3 regions of the Flavisolibacter ginsengiterrae DSM 18136 genome follow, and region 3 is predicted to be linked to each of the others. Evidence: riboswitches for the same ligand, from Rfam matches in the RefSeq annotation. Region 3 holds a riboswitch; each other region holds the start of a gene.
What was found. Region 3 has a riboswitch for S-adenosylmethionine ahead of BP74_RS09010 (trans-sulfuration enzyme family protein). Riboswitches for the same ligand answer to the same signal wherever they lie in the genome.

Region 1 (6,598 bases), on a different contig from region 3:
GTATAAAGCAATTTAACATTAATTATGTGAACCCTGTGGAAACGAAACTTATTGAAAACTAGTGTTATGAAGATTAGAACCCTGATTTTCCTAACCTTTTGCATTCTTTTTATAGGGTGTAAAAAATTTATAGATACTCCAAAGGAGACCTGTTTTATTCCTTATGTGGATTTTGTAGCCTATAATGTTAACCCAAGCACTCTTGAAGTTAGTTTTTCATCCATTTCTTCTTATAATGGCACTATTTCTTCGCATCACTGGGATTTTGGTGACGGTACCAGTTTCGATGGGGAAATTCCGCCAGCTCATAAATATCCCACACAGAATGCAAATTCAGCTGATAACATTTACAGGGTAAAGTATACAGTCACCAATGCCTGTGGTGAAGCTTTTTGGACAGATGATATCAAGATAAGCAAGTGCCTGGCTGATGTAAAGTTTTCTTACAAGCTTTTAAACGATTCTACAGTTCAATTTACCAATAGTACTACCAGTTCCTCCCCTGTAACCTATGTCTGGGATTTTGGAGATAGTACCAAAAACACTTCAGGAGCTACCAGCATCAATAAGGTCTATTTGTTTGATGGTAAATACACTGTAACATTAAAAGCTACAAATGCCTGTGGAGTCAATTATTTTATTGCAACCATTCCGGTATGTAAAAAACCGGTTCCATCTCAAAAAGTTACCCAATCTGGCTGTTCTACAATTGATATTGATGCTTCCGGATCGAAGAATGGAGCTTTCTATCAATGGGATTTTGGAAATGGGACAGTATTGCCTGAAACTTTTTCCCCTTCATCTCATATTAGTTATACGTATCCCAATAGCGGATCTTATAAATTGACCCTAACTGTAGTTAATAAAAACGGCTGTGACACTGTCCGGTTATCTACACAAGTAAAGATCAATGCTGTTAATGTGGTTCCAAATAATCAGTGGAGTTATACCTCTGACGATCTTGAATTTGATTTTAAACGTGAACCTGTGATCAATGCTACAAGCTATAGCTGGGATTTTGGGGATGGCACCACCTCTAATGAACAAAATCCAGGGAAAAAAATATATAGTAAACCAGGTGTTTATACACTAACGATTGGTGCAAAGAATGCATGTGGCGAATATAGTTTCACTTCATCCTTGAATGTTCCTGACTACAAGGAAATTAATAATGCCCCCAATACCAGCTTTACTGATGTTGAAGTATATTCAGCACAGGAAATATATTTCCTTGGTACCAACGGTAAATTATATAGAACAGATACTGCAGGTCATTGGTCAAATGCCATAAGCCTTCCCGGAACACTGGCTTTTAATAATGAAACCAGGTTATTTGTTGATGTCAATAATGATCTTTGGGTATATGGTAAAAAAGAGATAGCAAAGCTGGACAGGTCCTCCTTAACATGGAATTCTTTCTTTAATGAAACAGGATTTGACCGCAATACTACTATCACATCAATGGCTGTTGATAAGGCAGGAAATCTCTGGACAATTGGAGACAGGGAAGCCAGGAAAAATAATAAACCGATCAACCTGCGAAACACGAATTTTTCTTCGCTTGCTTATGATGCTTCTACAGAAAGAATCTGGTTACTGGCAAGCAATAAAGATGTACTGTATTATACCAATACAAATAGTGTTGATATTAAGAGTGTTGCTGTAAATGGAATGAGTAATGGCGCAACTGATATTAAAGTGCAACCTAACGGCGAAATATTTTTTAGCACTGTTTCAGGCATAATGAGGGTAAATAATACAGGAACAGTATTGGGAAACTTCAATGCATCAAATACAGGTGGATTGCTGGCAGGTTCGCCTAAAGATTTCGTTTTGGATGGAAGCGGCAATATCTGGGCTATTCATGTAGGTCGTTTGTTAAAGATCCCACTTAATGGTGGTGTCACTCAGAACTATTCCATTACCCCCGGCCTTACCAATCCTTCTTCACTGGATATTTTAAAGTTGTCAGCAACAGATAATGATATTATACTTTCAAAAACAACAGGTGATGCGGCTATCCAAATTAAATAAAGCATGGTTGCTTTGCCTGGTATTCCTTTTCAGGTTCTCAGCCAGTGAGGCCCAGGAAATTGTCAATAACGTTAGCATTGAAAAGGATAATGCCTCACAGTTCAGGGTCAGGTATAAATTAAACAGGAATGATGATAGCTTGAAATATAGTTCTATCCAATTAAAGATCTATCGTAAAAGAGCAGAAGCAGTTGAAGAAATATTCTCAAAAATAATCCTGGCAGACAGTGCGGCTATCCAAACTGAGAAAACCTATAGTTATACCTGGAAGCCTGTTGGTGGTACAGTTATTAACGGTGATGAATTACAGGCCCGGATCATAGTGAATTATCAAAAACCTGTTCCCAGGATTGAAGCTCCCGCACTACCTGTGAATGTGCCACCAAAAGCTAATGCCGGAGGTAATATTTCCATTCAATTGCCATTGAACCTGGTGGTTATTTTAGATGGCATCCGGTCTTATGATGAGGATGGAAAGATTGTCGCCATCCAGTGGCGACAGCTATCAGGTCCCAATAACCTTAATATATCTTCACCAACCTCCTATAAAACGTACGTAACAGGTAATTACCAACCTGGCATATATACTTTTGAATTAGCAGTTACGGATGATAAGGGAACACGTTCTACTGACCTGTGCACCATTTCGGTGAAAGCTGCTGCAACACCTGCACCGGTAGGTAATGCCGGAACTACTATAAAAAAAAAGGATAGCACCGTAGTTCGTCAGCCCGTTAAATATGAGATGCCTGCTTTGAAGGGCGGACCAGGAAATGCCCTGATTAATATATTATTGCCGGGTTTAGGACATTATTTTGTAAGCGGCGATCATTACGGAAATGACAGAAATCCTAAGGTATTTATTGTAACAGCCTTATATGCAGGTTCAATAGGTGGAGCGGTTTATTATAAACTAAAATCCAACCGGGAGTATAGTAAATACCTGCAACTGGCTCAGTATCGTGAATTTCAATTAGATACAGATGGAAATATTATTGGAGTCAGAGGCTACAACCAGGCAGAGGCAACTCAATACTTGTCTGATTCCAAAAACTCAAGGAACAACTTTTTAATTCTTACGGGTGTCAGTGCCGGTATTCTGGTTGCTGACCTAGTTTATACCTTTATAAAGGGTAATAAAAATAAAAATGCATGGAAAGTTGAAGGGGGAATGACGGTTCAACCCATACTTTCTTCTGATGGCCGCAATTTTATTGCTGGTGTTCATTTAAATTTTTAAGCAATGACCAGATCAATCATAGTCTTTTTCTTTTGCTTGTGGAGCTCTGTGGCTTTCTGCCAGGATGAAAACGTAATGCTAACCGCAGAGAAATCAAGTGATTGGATCAAAGTAGAAATGCCTGCAAGCACTGTTTCGCGCAGTCCTGCCACAGCAAGAAAAAAAACGACCCGTCCCCGTTCGCAAACTTCAGACAGGCAACCAGCTTTGCCAGCAACTCCAAAAGATGATTTTGATAAAACCAATAACAAGGTAAAAAGGTTTAAGAAAGGTTAAATAGTTACAAAAGAGCTATATTCTATACGCTATGAGCATATAAATTGAAACATGGTTGAAAAAATAGCAGGTAATTATTATTGAATATATCAATGCGAAGCCTACATTTGTAGCAGTTCTTTTAGTCACTTATCAAGAAAGGTGTAGGGAATTGGCCCGATGATACCTTAGCAACCGCTCACGATTTCTAAGGAACTTGTGAAAAAGGTGCTACTTCCATCCCGGGAACGGGAGAGATAAGTCAGATGCTACTATTATTTTAACGACTGTTACATAATGAAGCACTTCTGATTTATCAGGAGTGCTTTTTTTTGCCCTGCATTAAAAGCTCCTGGTAAGTCTTGATGGGTGATTGGATTCAATCACGTTTAATTTAAAAAAGATGAAAAAGGCAACAACATTTACAATGACGAACACAGGCAAATCTTCCAATATTTTGGATGCTTGTTGTTGTTGCTGCGCTTCTTCCTGTTGTATGCAGTAGTATATCCTTCTCTGCATTTTCCCGATTGCTTACTATTTACTGGTTCACTAATTAATACTTAACAGTATGTCTGTTTTATTAAAAGACAGTTTCCTGTCTTTAAAAAAAGATGTTTTACAATTATCTGTAACGGACACCCTGAAAAAGCTTTATGAAGCTTTCCCTGGGAAACTGGTCTTTTCTACCAGCTTTAGCTATGAGGACCAGGTAATTACAGATCTTATTAGCCGATCGGCTCCTGTTCAGATATTTACTTTGGATACAGGACGCCTATTCCCTGAAACCTATACTACATGGACAAGGACACTTGAACAGTATGACATTTTTATACATGCCTATTATCCAAATGAAGCTGATCTGAAACAGTTTGTTACGAGCAATGGTCCTAATGCTTTTTACCAGTCCGTAGAGCTTAGAAAAAATTGTTGTGCTATCCGTAAAGTGCAACCTCTTAAATCTGCACTGGCAGGCAATGCCGTATGGATCACTGGCCTTAGAGCACAGCATTCCGCAAATAGGAATGACCTGGAAGTTTTGGAATGGGATGAAACAAACCAGATCATTAAATACAATCCTTTATTGGATTGGACAACAGACCAGGTTAGAAATTATATTGATGAACACAATATACCATACAACGCATTGCATGACCGGGGTTATGTAAGCATCGGTTGTGCTCCATGTACAAGGGCTATAAAACCAGGAGAAGATTTTCGCGCCGGAAGATGGTGGTGGGAAGATGAAAATAAAAAGGAATGTGGATTACACGTTCACACGATAAGTAAATAAATATTTCTATGAGTTATCAACTGGATTATCTCGAACAACTGGAATCTGAGGCTATCTATATTTTAAGAGAGGTAGCCGGGCAATTTGATCGCCCCGCATTGCTTTTTTCGGGCGGCAAGGATTCCATAACCCTTGTTCACCTGGCATTAAAAGCTTTCCGCCCGGGTGCATTTCCTTTTCCATTAGTGCATATTGATACTGGTCACAACTTTCCTGAAGCTTTAGCTTTCCGTGATCAACTGGTGGAGAAACTTGGCGAGCGTCTTATTGTTAGAAAGGTTGCAGATACTATTAAGAAAAAAGGATTGAAAGAAAAATCGGGAAAATTGGCAAGTCGTAATGCACTGCAAACATTTACCCTTCTGGATACCATAGAGGAATTTGAATTTGATGCCTGTATTGGAGGTGCACGCCGTGATGAAGAAAAGGCCAGGGCAAAGGAAAGGATCTTTTCAGTGCGTGATGAATTTGGAGGATGGGAACCGCGCAAGCAAAGACCGGAATTATGGAATATATATAATGGTAAGATCAATAAAGGAGAAAATGTTAGAGTATTTCCTATCAGTAACTGGACCGAACTGGATGTTTGGAATTATATAAAAAGGGAAAACATTGACCTGCCTGCAATTTACTTCTCCCACGAAAGAGAAATCCTGGAATATGAAGGACAGTTGATAGCTGCATCTGAATACATAAAACTGGAAGAATCTGACATCATAACCACGAAGAGAGTAAGGTATCGTACAGTTGGAGATATGACCTGTACAGCTGCTGTGGAAAGCCAGGCAAATACATTGGACGAAGTCATAGCAGAGATCACAGCTACAAGAATTAGTGAGCGCGGCGAGACCCGAATTGATGACAGAATATCAGAAGCGGCCATGGAAGACCGTAAAATAAACGGATACTTCTGATAGAAATTTATTAAGCAAGTTAAAACCATATTATAATGGATCTATTACGATTTATCACGGCTGGTAGTGTTGATGATGGAAAAAGTACGCTTATTGGTCGTTTGCTGTATGATAGTAAAAGCATTCTGGCGGACCAGTTGGAAATATTAAAAAAACAAAGCAGGCACAATGAACATGCTGATATTGACCTTGCCCTGTTGACGGATGGACTAAGAGCTGAGAGAGAACAGGGAATTACCATCGATGTTGCCTATAAATACTTTTCTACCCCGGTTCGTAAGTTCATTATTGCAGATGCACCAGGCCATATTCAGTATACCAGGAACATGATCACAGGCGCATCAAATTCTGATTGCATTATTATACTAATAGATGCAAGGAACGGAGTGATTGAACAAACACGAAGACATTCCATTATTGCTTCCCTTTTAAAAATACCACATGTTATAGTGGCTATCAATAAAATGGATATGGTGGGTTATGATAAGGCGGTTTTCTCCAATATTGTTTCTCAATACCAGGACGTTGCCAGGGAACTTGAGTTGAATGATGTGTATTATATTCCCATTAGTGCGCTCAAAGGGGAAAATATTATTGAGCCCTCATCAAACCTTCCATGGTTCAAGGGTGATACACTTCTTTCCCACCTTGAAAATATTGAAGTGGCAAAAGATGAAAGAACACTATCAAGATTTGCAGTACAGTATGTAATCAGGCCCCAGGCCGATGAATTACACGATTACCGTGGATATGCAGGAAGAATTTCCAGTGGCACTTACAGCAAAGGAGATGATGTCAGGATCTTTCCATCCGGCTTTTCCTCCCGGATCAGCCAGATAGAGGTGAATCAAAAAGAGGTGG
Region 2 (6,598 bases), on a different contig from region 3:
AGTGCGTTAAAGATAAAATGGTAAACTGAATCAAATAACGAAATAATGACTCCAATGTGTACCAATTATGTTTAGGCTAATTAAAAGATTTCATTAAATAAAGCAATATTGCCCTTATACATTTGATAATGTCATAAGGGCAATATCTTTAGTTACTGCAATTAGCCTTTGAGGGCATGTAAACACCCGACATTCCCCGTCTTGGTGAATAAAAAAAATGTTCTTTGACATACTGTAAAAACTATGTTGGATTTTTTTCTAAGACCCCGACGTGCATGTTTGACAGGTCGACTTTAAATCTTTTATGACAGGGCAAGTTTGTAAAGCCAATATCGCTTCCCAAGTCTCGGATCAATCTCTTTTAAAATTTCAAATCCTAAACTTTCATAAATATGTCTTGCTTTCTCCATGTTAAAAGCCATTTTCGCCCGCCCAATGACCTTCTTTGAAAACCGCATGAAATCTGGATTTTTTCCGTTTTTCTGCCATGGTGACCGGGCGTTCTGCCACGGGCGAGGTCACGGGCGAAATTGCCTGGAATGCCTAAAATTTTTACATCGGTCATCAGGCGAAAATATTGGGCGTCGTCAAAAATTTGTATAGAATAAATATAAATTGCCATAGTACTTTATCCTCTATTATTCGTCTTAAGGTTGTTTTGAATAATTATTCATTTCACTTTTTCAATGACAATGAACGAAGACTTGCTCAACCACTTCTTTACGAAAGAAGATTACCTGTATGTAAATCAGAACAATATTGAATTTTGTTATTCACCAAACGAACCTTTGAATTCGATAAGGGCTACAGCTGTATTGAAAAAGGACGATGGCTCGAAAAGATGTATTACAATAGAATTGAGTACAGATCATTTTGATTTATCAGAATTCATTGCCGATTTTCGACTCAATCAAATAGAAGATTTGGATAGCATTAGCGATGGCCACTTGTTTGATCTTTATATACTAAATGAGGCATACGGATTGGTCACTTGTTATTTCAATGGTTATTTGTCAGACGATGAGGATATTAGTATTAAGTTTAGAAGGGCAGAAGGTCGAACCTGCATCTTTTCAGAAGAATTGCATTTTTATCATGAGATAGATGAGGAGCTATATCAGGCTTCTCACTTCCTCCAATATATAGAACAGCATATTGAAACCCTGCGTTGGTTTGCCACACAAAATGCTATGATAAACTCTCTTTTTCCTCCAAAGCAGTTCCAGGTAAATAAACAAACGCAGTCCAATAACGTGTGCTTTTGATAAAATGCAATTCCAATGCTTTGAAGTTGAAAATATTTATAAGTATGTTTTCATTTGTTTCTCTTCGAAACAACTTTGTATATACCAAAATCAATGAAAGAGTTCTACGTATGTCATAATCCTTTTCTGAAGTTTGCTGAGGATTATGTAGGTTATATCTGTAATGCTTCCAAACCACGTTTTTTTGCTGCTGTTCGTAAAATTGATCTTTCCAAGCCTGTATCTATTGCATCAGGAGGAGACAATATCGGCTTTATGTATCAAGATCCGGAAGGCGAGATGAATCTGATGTTTTTTGATCGTCAACCAATATATTGACAGACCTAAAAATTTGAAGTTCCAGGCATTACTTCATGAAGCTGCAGTTTTCTATGCCCGTTATCTTGGGCTGGAGCAAAGTAGTAAAGGCAAATCCGGTTATGCTTTCTTCGAAGATTATAATGTTCTTACACCAGGGATGCAGATATTCCACTTACAAAAACAAAATAAATACATCCTTTCTTTTCAGCACGGAATAAAGAGTTTTGACAATGACGATGCATTGTTTGACTTCCTGGAAAAGCAATTGCAATACAAAGATGTACAGCTTGTGGAAGGCAAGATTAATGTGATTGCGTTTGACCAATGAAATGGAAGTTTGTCAAGGCTTTTGTACACTTTTTTTGGTTTAGAAGGAGATTAGTATTTTCAGATTAGGGAAAATTGGAAAGATATTGAGACATAGTTAAAAAGAAGATATTAGCGAAGCAAATGCAAAAGATTAATACACCCAGGCGAAAAAGAATGAATCGTGTAAAAAGATTGCACTCGGCAAAGCAATGGATAGCTGCTAATAACGGAAAGCATATTGTAAGGCGATATGCAAAATGGTATGGAGTAGATCTTTTGTGTGCTATTAATGAGCTGTGACTTTCAGGAGTTGAAATAAGCGCCGAATATGAAACAGCAGTTAAGCAATCAATAGAAGTACGTGCCAAACAAAATGCAGAACTTAAACAAAGGAAAGAGAAAGAGGCGATGCAGGACGAACCGGTTTATGGAATTGACTACGACGACTACCATGCATATATAACGGGGTTCACTTCCTGCGGAGCATCTTTTGGCATCACCTGGGAGGAAGCAAAAAGCATGGATGAATTAAAGAACAGTAAAGAGAACGAAGACGAATTTGATTTTATTCAAGATGATATAATTGAAGAAGGTGATTTTGATTGCAATGGAAACAATAACGAAGATGGACCCGACGATTTGCCTTTCTAATAATTTATCCTACCTTAATCAATCAAACTAACTTCTTTTTCTAACCTCGCTGTTAAAAGCCATTTTCGCCCGCCTAATGACCATCATTGAAAACCGCATGGAATCTGGATTTTTTCCAAAAAACTGCCAAAGTGACCAGGCGTTCTGCCATAGGCAAGGTCACAGGCGAAAATCTGAAACGCGTATAATTTTTAGACAGGTCACCGGGCGAAAACAAATACTAACCATTCTCAATATCAGCCAGCCAGGCCTGTGCTTTTATCCCACCCACAAAAAAATACCCTTCCAATAGTACTTCCACTTTCCCCAACCGTCTAACTAATGGCGCTTATTATTGCTTGCCAATTTTTTAACCGGTTCGCCGGATCAACACTTATCAAGAAAGGCTGAGGGAATGGCCCTTTGAAGCCTTGACAACCTCTTCTCCCGCCAAGGACGGGAGAAAAAGGTGCCAATTCCATCCCGTGCTATACGGGAGAGATAAGCAGAAAGTCGTCTCATTTTTACAGTTAGTGAGGCCCTTCTGATTTATCAGGAGGGCCTTTTTTTGTCCTTTCCTGATAAGTGTTCAAACTCAAATAATACATGCACAAAAAACTAACCATCGGCTTATTCGGCTTCGGCGTAGTAGGAGAGGGCATCTATAAAGTCATCTGCCAAACCCCCTCCCTCAACGCTTCCATCAAAAAGATCTGTATCAAACACCCCGACAAAAAAAGAGATGCCGATCCATCCCTTTTTACCACATCCTACGATGAACTGCTCAATGATCCCGAAATCAATATCATTGTCGAATTAATCGACGATGCCCATGAAGCCTATACCATTGTTACTACGGCATTAAAAAATGGTAAGGCTGCCGTCAGTGCCAATAAAAAAATGATCGCCACCCATTTTAAAGATTTATTACACCTCCAGCAACAAACCGGCTCACCTTTTTTGTACGAGGCCGCCGTCTGCGGATCCATCCCCATCATCCGCAACCTTGAGGAATATTATGACAATGACCTCCTTCGCGGTATCTGCGGTATTGTCAATGGTTCCACCAATTTCATCCTCACCCGAATGAATGAAGATGGCTCTTCCTACGAATCCGCTCTAGCCCTCGCCCAGGTCAATGGCTTTGCCGAAACCGATCCCACACTCGATGTGGAAGGTTACGACGCCGCTAATAAACTCACCCTGCTGCTGGCACATGCCTATGGTATTACAACAAACCCCGCAGGCCTCTTATTCAAAGGCATTACCCAACTGGATACTTCCGATACGCAATACGCCAATGAAAAGGACTTTATCATCAAGCTCACCGCCCAGGCCCTCAAACTGCCCAATGACAAGGTAGCTGCCTTCGTACTGCCCCAGTTCATCACCCGCGACAGCCAGCTATTTAGTGTCAAAAATGAATACAATGGCGTCATCATCGAAAGCGGCCTGGCCGATAAACAGTTTCTCTACGGCAAAGGTGCCGGCCGTTACCCCACATCCTCCGCCGTTATTTCAGATATCTCGGCCCTGGCATACGATTATCGGTATGAATACAAAAAACTGCAGCGCTCTGAAAAAGCAGAACTCTCAGACAACTACTTCTTAAAGGTCTACATAAGTTTCAACAGCTGGGCCGATATCAATAAATGGGACTTTGAAAACATCGAAGAATTCCACAGCACCGAAAAACGACAATACCTCAAGGGCCTGATCCATGTCGAAAAATTGCACCGGGCAGAATGGTTTGTCAATAAGGATGTGTCCATTATAGTGCTCCCGGATGGTATTGTTGATGAACAGGAAATGCTTGTAAAAAAGGTAAAAAAAGTTAGCCTCCAGATCAGTGGTTTAAGATGAGAGTGAACATGAAACATAACCTCTATTGCTATAATCATCCCTTTCCCCTGGAATGCGGTGCCGTGTTACCATCCATTACCATTTCCTATCACACCATCGGTAAATTAAACCATTCTGCTTCTAATGTCATCTGGATCTGTCATGCCCTCACTGCCAATTCCAATGTTCAGGATTGGTGGAAAAATATGCTGGGAAAAAACCTTGCTTTTGACCCCCAGGAGCATTTCATCGTCTGCGCCAATATCATTGGCTCCTGCTATGGTTCAACGGGCCCCATTAGCATTAACCCGGCTACCGGCGAACGCTATTACCATTCCTTTCCCTTGATATCTATAAGGGATATGGTAGCTGCCCACGAAGTACTGCGCAAGCACCTCGGCATACAACAAATCAGCATGCTTGTCGCTGGTAGCATGGGAGGCTACCAGGCGCTGGAATGGGCTATTATGCATCCGGGCATCATTAATAAGCTCGCCTTATTAGCCACTGCCGCCAGCGAATCGCGCTGGGGCATTGCCATACACACTGCCCAACGCATGGCCATTGAAGCAGACAGCACCTGGCGCACCAATATGCATACAGCAGGTGAAAAGGGCTTAGCAGCCGCACGGGCCATAGGCATGATTACCTACCGCAGTTTCCATTCCCTAAACCATCATCAGGCAGAGCTGCACCACCAACAATTAGATCAGTTCAAAGCCGAATCATACATACGTTACCAGGGCTCCAAACTGGTTAACCGCTTCAATGCCTTTAGCTATTATGCCCTCACCAGGTCTATGGATACGCACAACATTGCCCGTGACAGGGCAGAAAGCCTGGAAACCGTTTTAGCTAACATTGAAATACCAGTATTAATTATCGGCATTTCATCAGATCTTTTATGTCCTGTCTCTCAGCAGGAATTTTTAGCAGCGCATATTCCCAATGCAAGGTTGGTAATAATAGATTCACTCTATGGCCATGATGGATTCCTTGTAGAAACACCGCTTATAGGAAATCATTTGCATAAATGGCACATGCCTAAGAAACACTTTGCCATCAATAAATCATAAAACATTACACCATGAACACACAACAACAATTACAGTCCACTCCTGACATCCACCTGATCCGCCAGGAAATCCTTTCCTTACTCCAGCTTCGCGAAGACGAGCTCTCCGAAGACCATCTATCCCGTCTCCGTCACCTCACCGAAGCCGCCAGCCCCGAGTACAAAGGAGAAAACTAATGCCACAAAGACGCTAAGGCGCTAAGTAGCGCAAAGAGAGATTGAACCACAGGGACACTGCGACACCGAGATACACGGAAAGAATAGCCACAAAGGCACGAAGGCACAAAGAAGCACTAAGAGATAAAAGAAATAATCAAGAACACAACACCAAACTAGAACGTCATTGCGCGGAGCTTGATAAAGCATTCGGTGAGTAGTACGTATGTGCGACAAAGCAATCTCCGTCTACGAAGCTTCAACTTCCGTGTCATTGCGATGAGCTAGTAAAACCATTCGGTGAGGATTATGTTTTTGCGAGGAAGCAATCTCCCTCTACGAAGGAAATCTTAAATCATCCAAGGCAACGAAAACCCAAAAAACCTCCGATCTAAAGCCTGCCAGCAGCGCCTCATTGCGGGTATTCGATCCCTGCGCCCATTATCGTTACCGTACCGTCCGCAATTCAGCGCCTTCAATCTCTCCGCAAATCACGTGATCGAACTTAAGACTTATACTATCAATAGGAACCTTACCACTGTAAATGAAAGACTGTAATCAAAATGATTGTTGTATTCAGTAGTAAAGACCGTTGTGCGCTGGCCTTCCGCTGCGCATGCGGAGTCCCGCTATTTGCGGGACGGCAGCGGTGCCTTTTCTTTGGTTACTTTCTTTGGGCAAGCAAAGAAAGTGACAAATAAACTTGCCGAAGGCAATCTATGTTCATGCTATGTGGTAAAAAAAATAGTAAGCAAAGCTTACCATCTTTTCCATCTAATTAATGCCTGCTATTAATCATAGTCTTCCACCTAAAAAACTACAAACTATAAACTTCAAACTAGAAACTATCTATGTGCCTATGTGCACCCTATGTGCCCTATGTGGTGAAATCCTTTTCATCCTAAGGACTGCCTGCCACCAAAAAGCCTCTCCAACCTAGGCAACTACAAACTACAAACTTCAAACTACAAACTTTCCCCCGTGTCCCTCCGTGTCGCCCCTGTCCCTGTGGTTCAAAAAT
Region 3 (6,598 bases):
AGGGATTTTCAAAAACTTGCAGCTATAAAACCAATATCACATGGCAAAGCAAGTCGGATACATTACAGCAACAGGAACCGTGGATGGTGACACGAACTTTTATTATGACCCGGAATGGGGCTTTTTGGCAAGAATGCTTCCGGGTGTAAGCAGTAAGCGCTTCTGGAAGGATCCTGCCTTTGAAGGAAGCCGCAGAAGCGCTGAAAGGTTTGGTACAGGCAATATCATGTCCTCCATCATCTACCGTTTTGTACCGGTTAAAAGAAGGTACAGGCAGTTGTTTAAACAGGTAAGGACCATTGCCATTGTCTGTTTAAAGCAGGGAATGGATAAACCAGGGGTATTCACAGCCCTGCATACCTTCCTTACTGAACAAAAGCGTACTTCCTTAACCAATGAGCAGTTTATCCTTTTGCTCTCTTCCTTTGAACAGGAGCTGGCAGGAAGGCTCAAAGAGCCAAAGCCCCAAAAGGTAAAGAAGATGAAGAACAAGCTGGAGATAACAGTGAAAGCACCCCTGAGTGCAGAAGACACCGAGTACTTACAATTATACATGGATGATTATGACTGGACCATCAGGTTTGAGGGAGATTTTCCTCCCAACTACCAGATACCATTCTTTCTCCTTAAACATGCTGCTTAAGGAAGTTTGTAGTTTGTAATTTGTAGTTTGTAGTTTTTCAGGTCAAACAGAACTATTATTTGCAGTTATACTTGGGTCAAACGACTGGTTAGTTTGCAGGGTGTTATTGGTTGCAGGCTTTACATTCAAAACAAAACGGTCAGGGTTGTAGATTCTCCTTGTCAACTTTTTAACCTGTCAACCCTTTTGCTTGTCAACCTTTCAACTTGTTAACTTGTCAACTATGATTTTACTTTTTCTAATTAAGAATTACTTCAGAACTTATTCTTCCACATCATACTCTCCACGGGTGTATTAGGCTGGCCGCTGTATTTGGCGTTGGCTTTCTGGTTGTAGCTGACCAATATTTCACCATCAACAGGGAAGTAGATCAATTGACCTACAGGCATGCCGCGGTAAACCTTTACGGGTTGCTTTACAGATATCTCCAGTGTCCAGTGTCCACAGAAGCCTACATCGCCTTTACCTGCTGTGGCGTGTATATCGATTCCAAGGCGCCCGGTTGATGATTTGCCTTCCAGGAAGGGTACATGGGCATGTGTCTCTGTATATTCTTCGGTTACGCCCAGGTAAAAAATGTGAGGATATAAAACAAAGCCTTCTTCGGGTATTTCAAAATGCTCGATCTCATTGTGTTTTTTAGCATCTAAAATATGCTCCCTGTAGGTTGCGAGGTAGCGTCCAAGATGTACGTCATAACTGTTGCTGCCCAGGCAATCCCGGTGGTATGGTTCCAGCTTTATAGTTCCTTTTTCTATCTCTTCCAGGATGCGTGAATCAGAAAGGATCATGAATATTTTGAATTTTGGCTATTTATGTTTGAATTTTGGCTCAGGCAAAATACTTGCGATTTTTGAAACGATGCCCATTTTTTTTCAACAGGATATTGATAAATCCACCAGGCTGGCCATTTGGAAGTTAGAAGAACCGGAAGCGTTCTTTTTAAAAGCCGTGCCCCTCCAGCGTGAAATTACCCATCCACATAAGCGCTTGCAGCACCTGGCAGGCAGGTGGTTATTGAAATATTTATTTCCTGCATTTCCCCTGGAATTGATACGCATTGCCGATACCCGGAAACCATTTCTTGAAAATGAGGCCTTTCACTTTTCTATTTCGCATTGCGGAGATTTTGCTGCAGTCATTGTCAGTGAAAATTGCAGGGTAGGAGTTGACATTGAGATCCCTTCCCATAAAGTAGAACGCATCAAGCATAAGTTCCTTCACAGCGAGGAATTGGAATTGTTACAAGCCCAGGATATGGACCATATTATACCCCTGACCCTGATGTGGTCATGCAAAGAGGCAGTTTTTAAATGGTGGTCCTATGGTAATGTTGATTTTAGCGACCAGATCAGGTTATCGCCCCCCGGCCTCAGTGACGCGGGTTCTATAAATGCCTGTTTCATTGAAAAAGAAACGTTTGATCTCTCCCTTCAATATAGTTTATTCAAGGACCTTTGCCTTGCATGGGTCAGCACAGGGTTTTGAATGCAGCGGCCACCACAGGCATTTAGACACTAAGTTATTTCTCTGTACTACCCCAATTATTTCAAAATCAATTTCGGGTCTGTTTCCTCTTCTTCTTCAATTCCATCTTCCAATAATGGAATATTACCGATAGATGCACCTGCTATCCCTTTAATGGAGCCATACATGCCGGAAGTACTTAACAATACTCTTTCCAATTGTTTTTCGCGTTCCTTCCAGATCTTTTCCATTTGTATTCTTTCTTTGGTAATAGAATTTTTCATGGAAAGAAATCCCTCTACAATAGTTTCTATTTGCTGGCGAAATTCAATACCCGTAAGATAGCCATAGAGCATGTGCATTTTCTCGCCCTTATTTTCTTCAGCTTTCTTTGTTTCTGCAATCCGTATGATTGTATGTCGCAATGCATTCGTTAGCGCTAATACCTCGCTGAAGGAACAAATCCAAATACCATCTTTCTCCCCGAAGCAGGTCATTTCTTTGGGGTATGCCTGGGTAACGAGAATAGCTACATCGGCTTGTTTGTTGCGCATGTCAGCTTTTAGCTTTTCTATCCATCCCTGATTGAAAGACTTGGTGCGCTTGCTTTCAAAAATGATCTTACCGCAATCTTGTCCCAGCTGATTTCGAACCATCTGTATGCAGTCTGCCCCTTCAACGCCTTTGCCTACTTCACCAATACTATCAAAAGGAAAATGATCCTTCAATATTTCTTCCAGCAACAATTCCTGTACTTCTCCCTGTAATTGCATTGAACCCTGTTCTGCTTTACGCTTCATTTCATCTGCCAGCTTGCGCTGATCATCCAGTTGTTTTTCCAGCTCTTTTAGTTTAAGCTGGTACTCATGTTCTCTCACTTCATTTTTTTGCGCTTCCATTTTGCGGATCTCTTCGGAAAGACGTTCCCTTTCTTTTTGCATGGCGCGTTTGGCTTCCAGCTCAATCTCCTGCTCTTTTGTTTTCAGCGCTTCTTCCATTTGTAAATATTCCATCTCTTTCAGCCTGGCAGTTTTCAATTTCTCTTCGCTATCCCTGGCGCTTTGTTGAAGCAACCGTAGCTGGTTTTCAAAATCAGCGGCGATACTTTTGCGCAATTGCTGCTGGATCTCTGTTTCCAGTTTTTGTTTTTCTACCTGTAGTTTTTGCTGGAACAGTTCATTTTCTTTCTTTCGTTTTTCTTCAAACAATTTTTGATCTTCTTCCAGCTTTTTCTTTTCAAGACTTACCTGGTTTCGCGATTGTTGAAGCTGTTTTTCATATTCCTGCCTGATCTTTTGTTCGGCATCTGCAGAAAGCACTTCCTGTACGTCAAATTCATTCCCGCAATTAGGGCACTTTATATGATTGGCTGACATCCTGGTATTTTTTTACAAATTAACGGTAGTTCCTAAAACATTTAGCATTTTGGGGAAAAATCAAGGTAATTGAATGCAATGCAAATTGTCCATGCCCTGGTGCATTCAGGTAATCAGATTTCAAATTGAACCTCTTTACATAATGGCGCTTTTAAAAAAAATTTGCTTGTTAGAAATATTCACTATTATCTTTGCCGCAGTTCTTTTTTAATTTACTTATCAAGAAAGGCTGAGGGATATGGCCCTTTGAAGCCTTGACAACCTGTTCTGATTTTCATTCAACCTGTTTGAAAGAAAATAGAATAAGGTGCCAACTCCATCACGCAGGACGATTGCGTGACAGATAAGTCAGATAATAGCTTTAAAATTTACTACTGTAAAATATTGAAAGCTCTTCTGATCTATCGGGAGAGCTTTTTTTGTGCCCACAAGGCACTTAAAAGCTTTACCGATAAAAAATATTCCTCTCTTTCCTGGTAAGTCCTTCTTTACAAATTAACTAATCTCCCTGCGGGGACAAAACCAAAGAGATGAGTAATATAACAGACATCGTTCACAGCATTCCAGTAGACCCACTAACCGGAGCTATTTCTGTTCCGATCTACCAGACATCAACATTTATCCAGGAAGCTCCTGGCGTGAATAAAGGTTATGATTATGCACGAAGCGGTAATCCCACCCGCACCGCACTGGAAGACCTGATCGCACACCTGGAAGAAGGCCAGGTTGGTGCAGCTTTCGGAAGTGGGTTAGCTGCTATTGATGCCGTTGTAAAGTTGTTGCAAACCGGTGATGAGATTTTGGCGGTGGATGATATTTATGGAGGTGCTTTCAGGTTATTTACCCAGGTATATCAAAAATTTGGTATTACGGTAAATTATGTTGATGCTACAAAAGCTGAAAATGTTTTTGATGCCATTACACCAAAAACAAAATTGATATGGATAGAAACACCTACCAATCCCACACTAAAGATCGCTGATATTGCAGCCATCGCCAGCATAGCAAAATCTTCAGGGTGTTGGCTTTGCGTGGATAACACTTTTGCTTCACCCGCCTTACAAAAACCTCTTTCACTGGGAGCTGATATTGTAGTTCACTCAGCCACCAAATACCTTGGAGGCCACAGCGACCTTATTGCAGGATTAGTGGTTACAAAAGAAAAGGAGTTGGGAGAAAAGATCCGGTTCATTCAAAATGCCAGTGGTGCTATACTTTCCCCATTTGATAGCTGGCTGGTGATCCGCGGTATTGAAACTTTACCGCTGCGCATAAAGCAACATTGTGCCAATGCTCAACTAATAGCGGAGTACCTGGAACAACACCCATTAGTTGATAAAGTTTTTTATCCCGGGTTGCCTGGTCATGTTAACCATGAGATTGCCAAACAACAGGCAAAAGGATTCGGAGGAATTGTTTCTTTTAGTTTAAAAAATGATACGGATAAAGCTGCGGTGCAATTGGTAACCTCAACAAAATTATTCAAGCTGGCAGAAAGCCTGGGTGGGGTTAAAAGTCTTTTATGTCACCCGGCAAACATGACCCACAAATCCATTCCTGCAGAAAAAAGAAGAGCAGCTGGCGTATCAGATAGTTTGGTGCGGTTATCTGTGGGTCTCGAAGATGCAGAGGATCTTATTGCAGACCTGGAACAAGCTTTATCCCAGCTGAATGATACTGCAGAGATTCATTCTTTAACAGAAAAAAAGCAAATAGCCATTTAATTATCAAAAAACGTTTATTATAAATTTGTAGTGTCTACATGAACTCATTAACACATACCAGGATAAATGAAAGCAAGCTTACCCTAGCTTGTTGTATGTGTTGTATGCCGCAAGGCATACTATAATCTATGGCCTTTTGGCTTTACCCCCTGACGCTACTTATTTATTCATCACCTGCTTCACAAAAAACTTACAGTTATGAGCAACTTACGCTTCGAAACACTTCAACTTCATGCCGGCCAGGAAATTGATCCTACAACCAATTCAAGAGCTGTGCCTATTTACCAAACCACTTCTTATGGATTTAAAAATGCAGCACATGCAGCCAATCTTTTTGGACTGAAAGAATTTGGCAATATCTATACGCGTATAATGAACCCCACCACCGATGTATTTGAAAAGCGCATAGCTGCTTTAGAAGGCGGTGTAGCAGCACTGGCTACCAGTTCGGGACAAGCCGCGCAATTCCTGGCTCTTACAAATATTCTGCAATCGGGTGATAACTTCATTACCACAACTTATTTGTATGGAGGTACCTACAACCAGTTCAAGGTATCTTTCAAACGCCTGGGCATAGAAGCACGTTTTGCCAATGGTGATGATGTGGAAAGCTTTGTTCCGTTGATGGATAAAAATACCAAGGCCATTTACCTGGAGACGATTGGAAATCCCAGGTTGAACATTCCTGACTTTCAAAAATTTGCAGACCTGGCTAAAGAGTATGACCTGCCACTGATCGTTGATAACACGTTTGGAGCAGGAGGCTATTTATTCAAACCACTGGAATGGGGTGCCAATATTGTAGTGGAAAGTGCTACCAAATGGATTGGTGGTCATGGCACTTCCATTGGAGGTGTTATTGTTGATGGAGGTAATTATAACTGGGGCAATGGAAAATTTCCCCAATTCACTGAGCCATCGGAAGGTTATCATGGACTGAAATTCTGGGACATCTTTGGAGAAGGTAATCCTCTTGGTTTGCCGAATATTGCTTTTGCCATTCGGGCAAGGGTGGAAGGATTACGTGATTTTGGAACCAGCCAGAGCCCTTTTAACTCTTTCCTTCTGTTACAAGGCCTTGAAACACTATCTCTTCGTTTGGAAAGGCATATACAGAACACGCAGGCCCTGGCTGAATGGCTGGAACAACATCCACTGGTTGAATTTGTAGAATACCCGGGTTTGAAAAGTAGTCCGTATTACGAGCTGGCTAAAAAATACCTTCCAAATGGATACGGTGGTATTTTAAACTTTGGTGTGAAAGGCGAAAAGGAAAAAGCAAACCAATTCATCGACAGCCTGAAACTGGTAAGCCACCTGGCAAATGTGGGTGATGCTAAAACGTTGGCCATTCATCCGGCTTCTACCACACATGAACAATTAAGTGA

Region 1: it holds a riboswitch for S-adenosylmethionine, as region 3 does, so the genes downstream of both, BP74_RS10115 (phosphoadenylyl-sulfate reductase) here and BP74_RS09010 (trans-sulfuration enzyme family protein) in region 3, are expected to answer to the same signal.
Region 2: it holds a riboswitch for S-adenosylmethionine, as region 3 does, so the genes downstream of both, BP74_RS20440 (homoserine dehydrogenase) here and BP74_RS09010 (trans-sulfuration enzyme family protein) in region 3, are expected to answer to the same signal.

What each region holds. Positions count from the first base shown of each region.
Region 1 covers NZ_JCANTR010000008.1:66,568-73,165, forward strand. The annotation lists gene BP74_RS10095 (PKD domain-containing protein) at 67-2,034, shown strand; gene BP74_RS10100 (PKD domain-containing protein) at 2,012-3,274, shown strand; gene BP74_RS10105 (hypothetical protein) at 3,278-3,550, shown strand; SAM riboswitch class I at 3,677-3,793, shown strand; gene BP74_RS10110 (hypothetical protein) at 3,872-4,051, opposite strand; gene BP74_RS10115 (phosphoadenylyl-sulfate reductase) at 4,101-4,823, shown strand; gene cysD (sulfate adenylyltransferase subunit CysD) at 4,832-5,737, shown strand; gene BP74_RS10125 (sulfate adenylyltransferase subunit 1) at 5,773-6,598, shown strand, end outside.
Region 2 covers NZ_JCANTR010000031.1:12,634-19,231, forward strand. The annotation lists gene BP74_RS20410 (hypothetical protein) at 377-622, opposite strand; gene BP74_RS20415 (hypothetical protein) at 693-1,265, shown strand; gene BP74_RS20420 (hypothetical protein) at 1,359-1,583, shown strand; gene BP74_RS20425 (hypothetical protein) at 1,561-1,893, shown strand; gene BP74_RS20430 (hypothetical protein) at 2,016-2,174, shown strand; gene BP74_RS20435 (hypothetical protein) at 2,283-2,525, shown strand; SAM riboswitch class I at 2,896-3,012, shown strand; gene BP74_RS20440 (homoserine dehydrogenase) at 3,111-4,367, shown strand; gene metX (homoserine O-acetyltransferase MetX) at 4,376-5,422, shown strand; gene BP74_RS20450 (hypothetical protein) at 5,434-5,598, shown strand.
Region 3 covers NZ_JCANTR010000007.1:23,804-30,401, reverse strand. The annotation lists gene BP74_RS09030 (hypothetical protein) at 41-643, shown strand; gene dcd (dCTP deaminase) at 898-1,434, opposite strand; gene BP74_RS09020 (4'-phosphopantetheinyl transferase family protein) at 1,505-2,131, shown strand; gene BP74_RS09015 (DUF2130 domain-containing protein) at 2,188-3,486, opposite strand; SAM riboswitch class I at 3,700-3,836, shown strand; gene BP74_RS09010 (trans-sulfuration enzyme family protein) at 4,017-5,210, shown strand; gene BP74_RS09005 (O-acetylhomoserine aminocarboxypropyltransferase/cysteine synthase family protein) at 5,409-6,598, shown strand, end outside.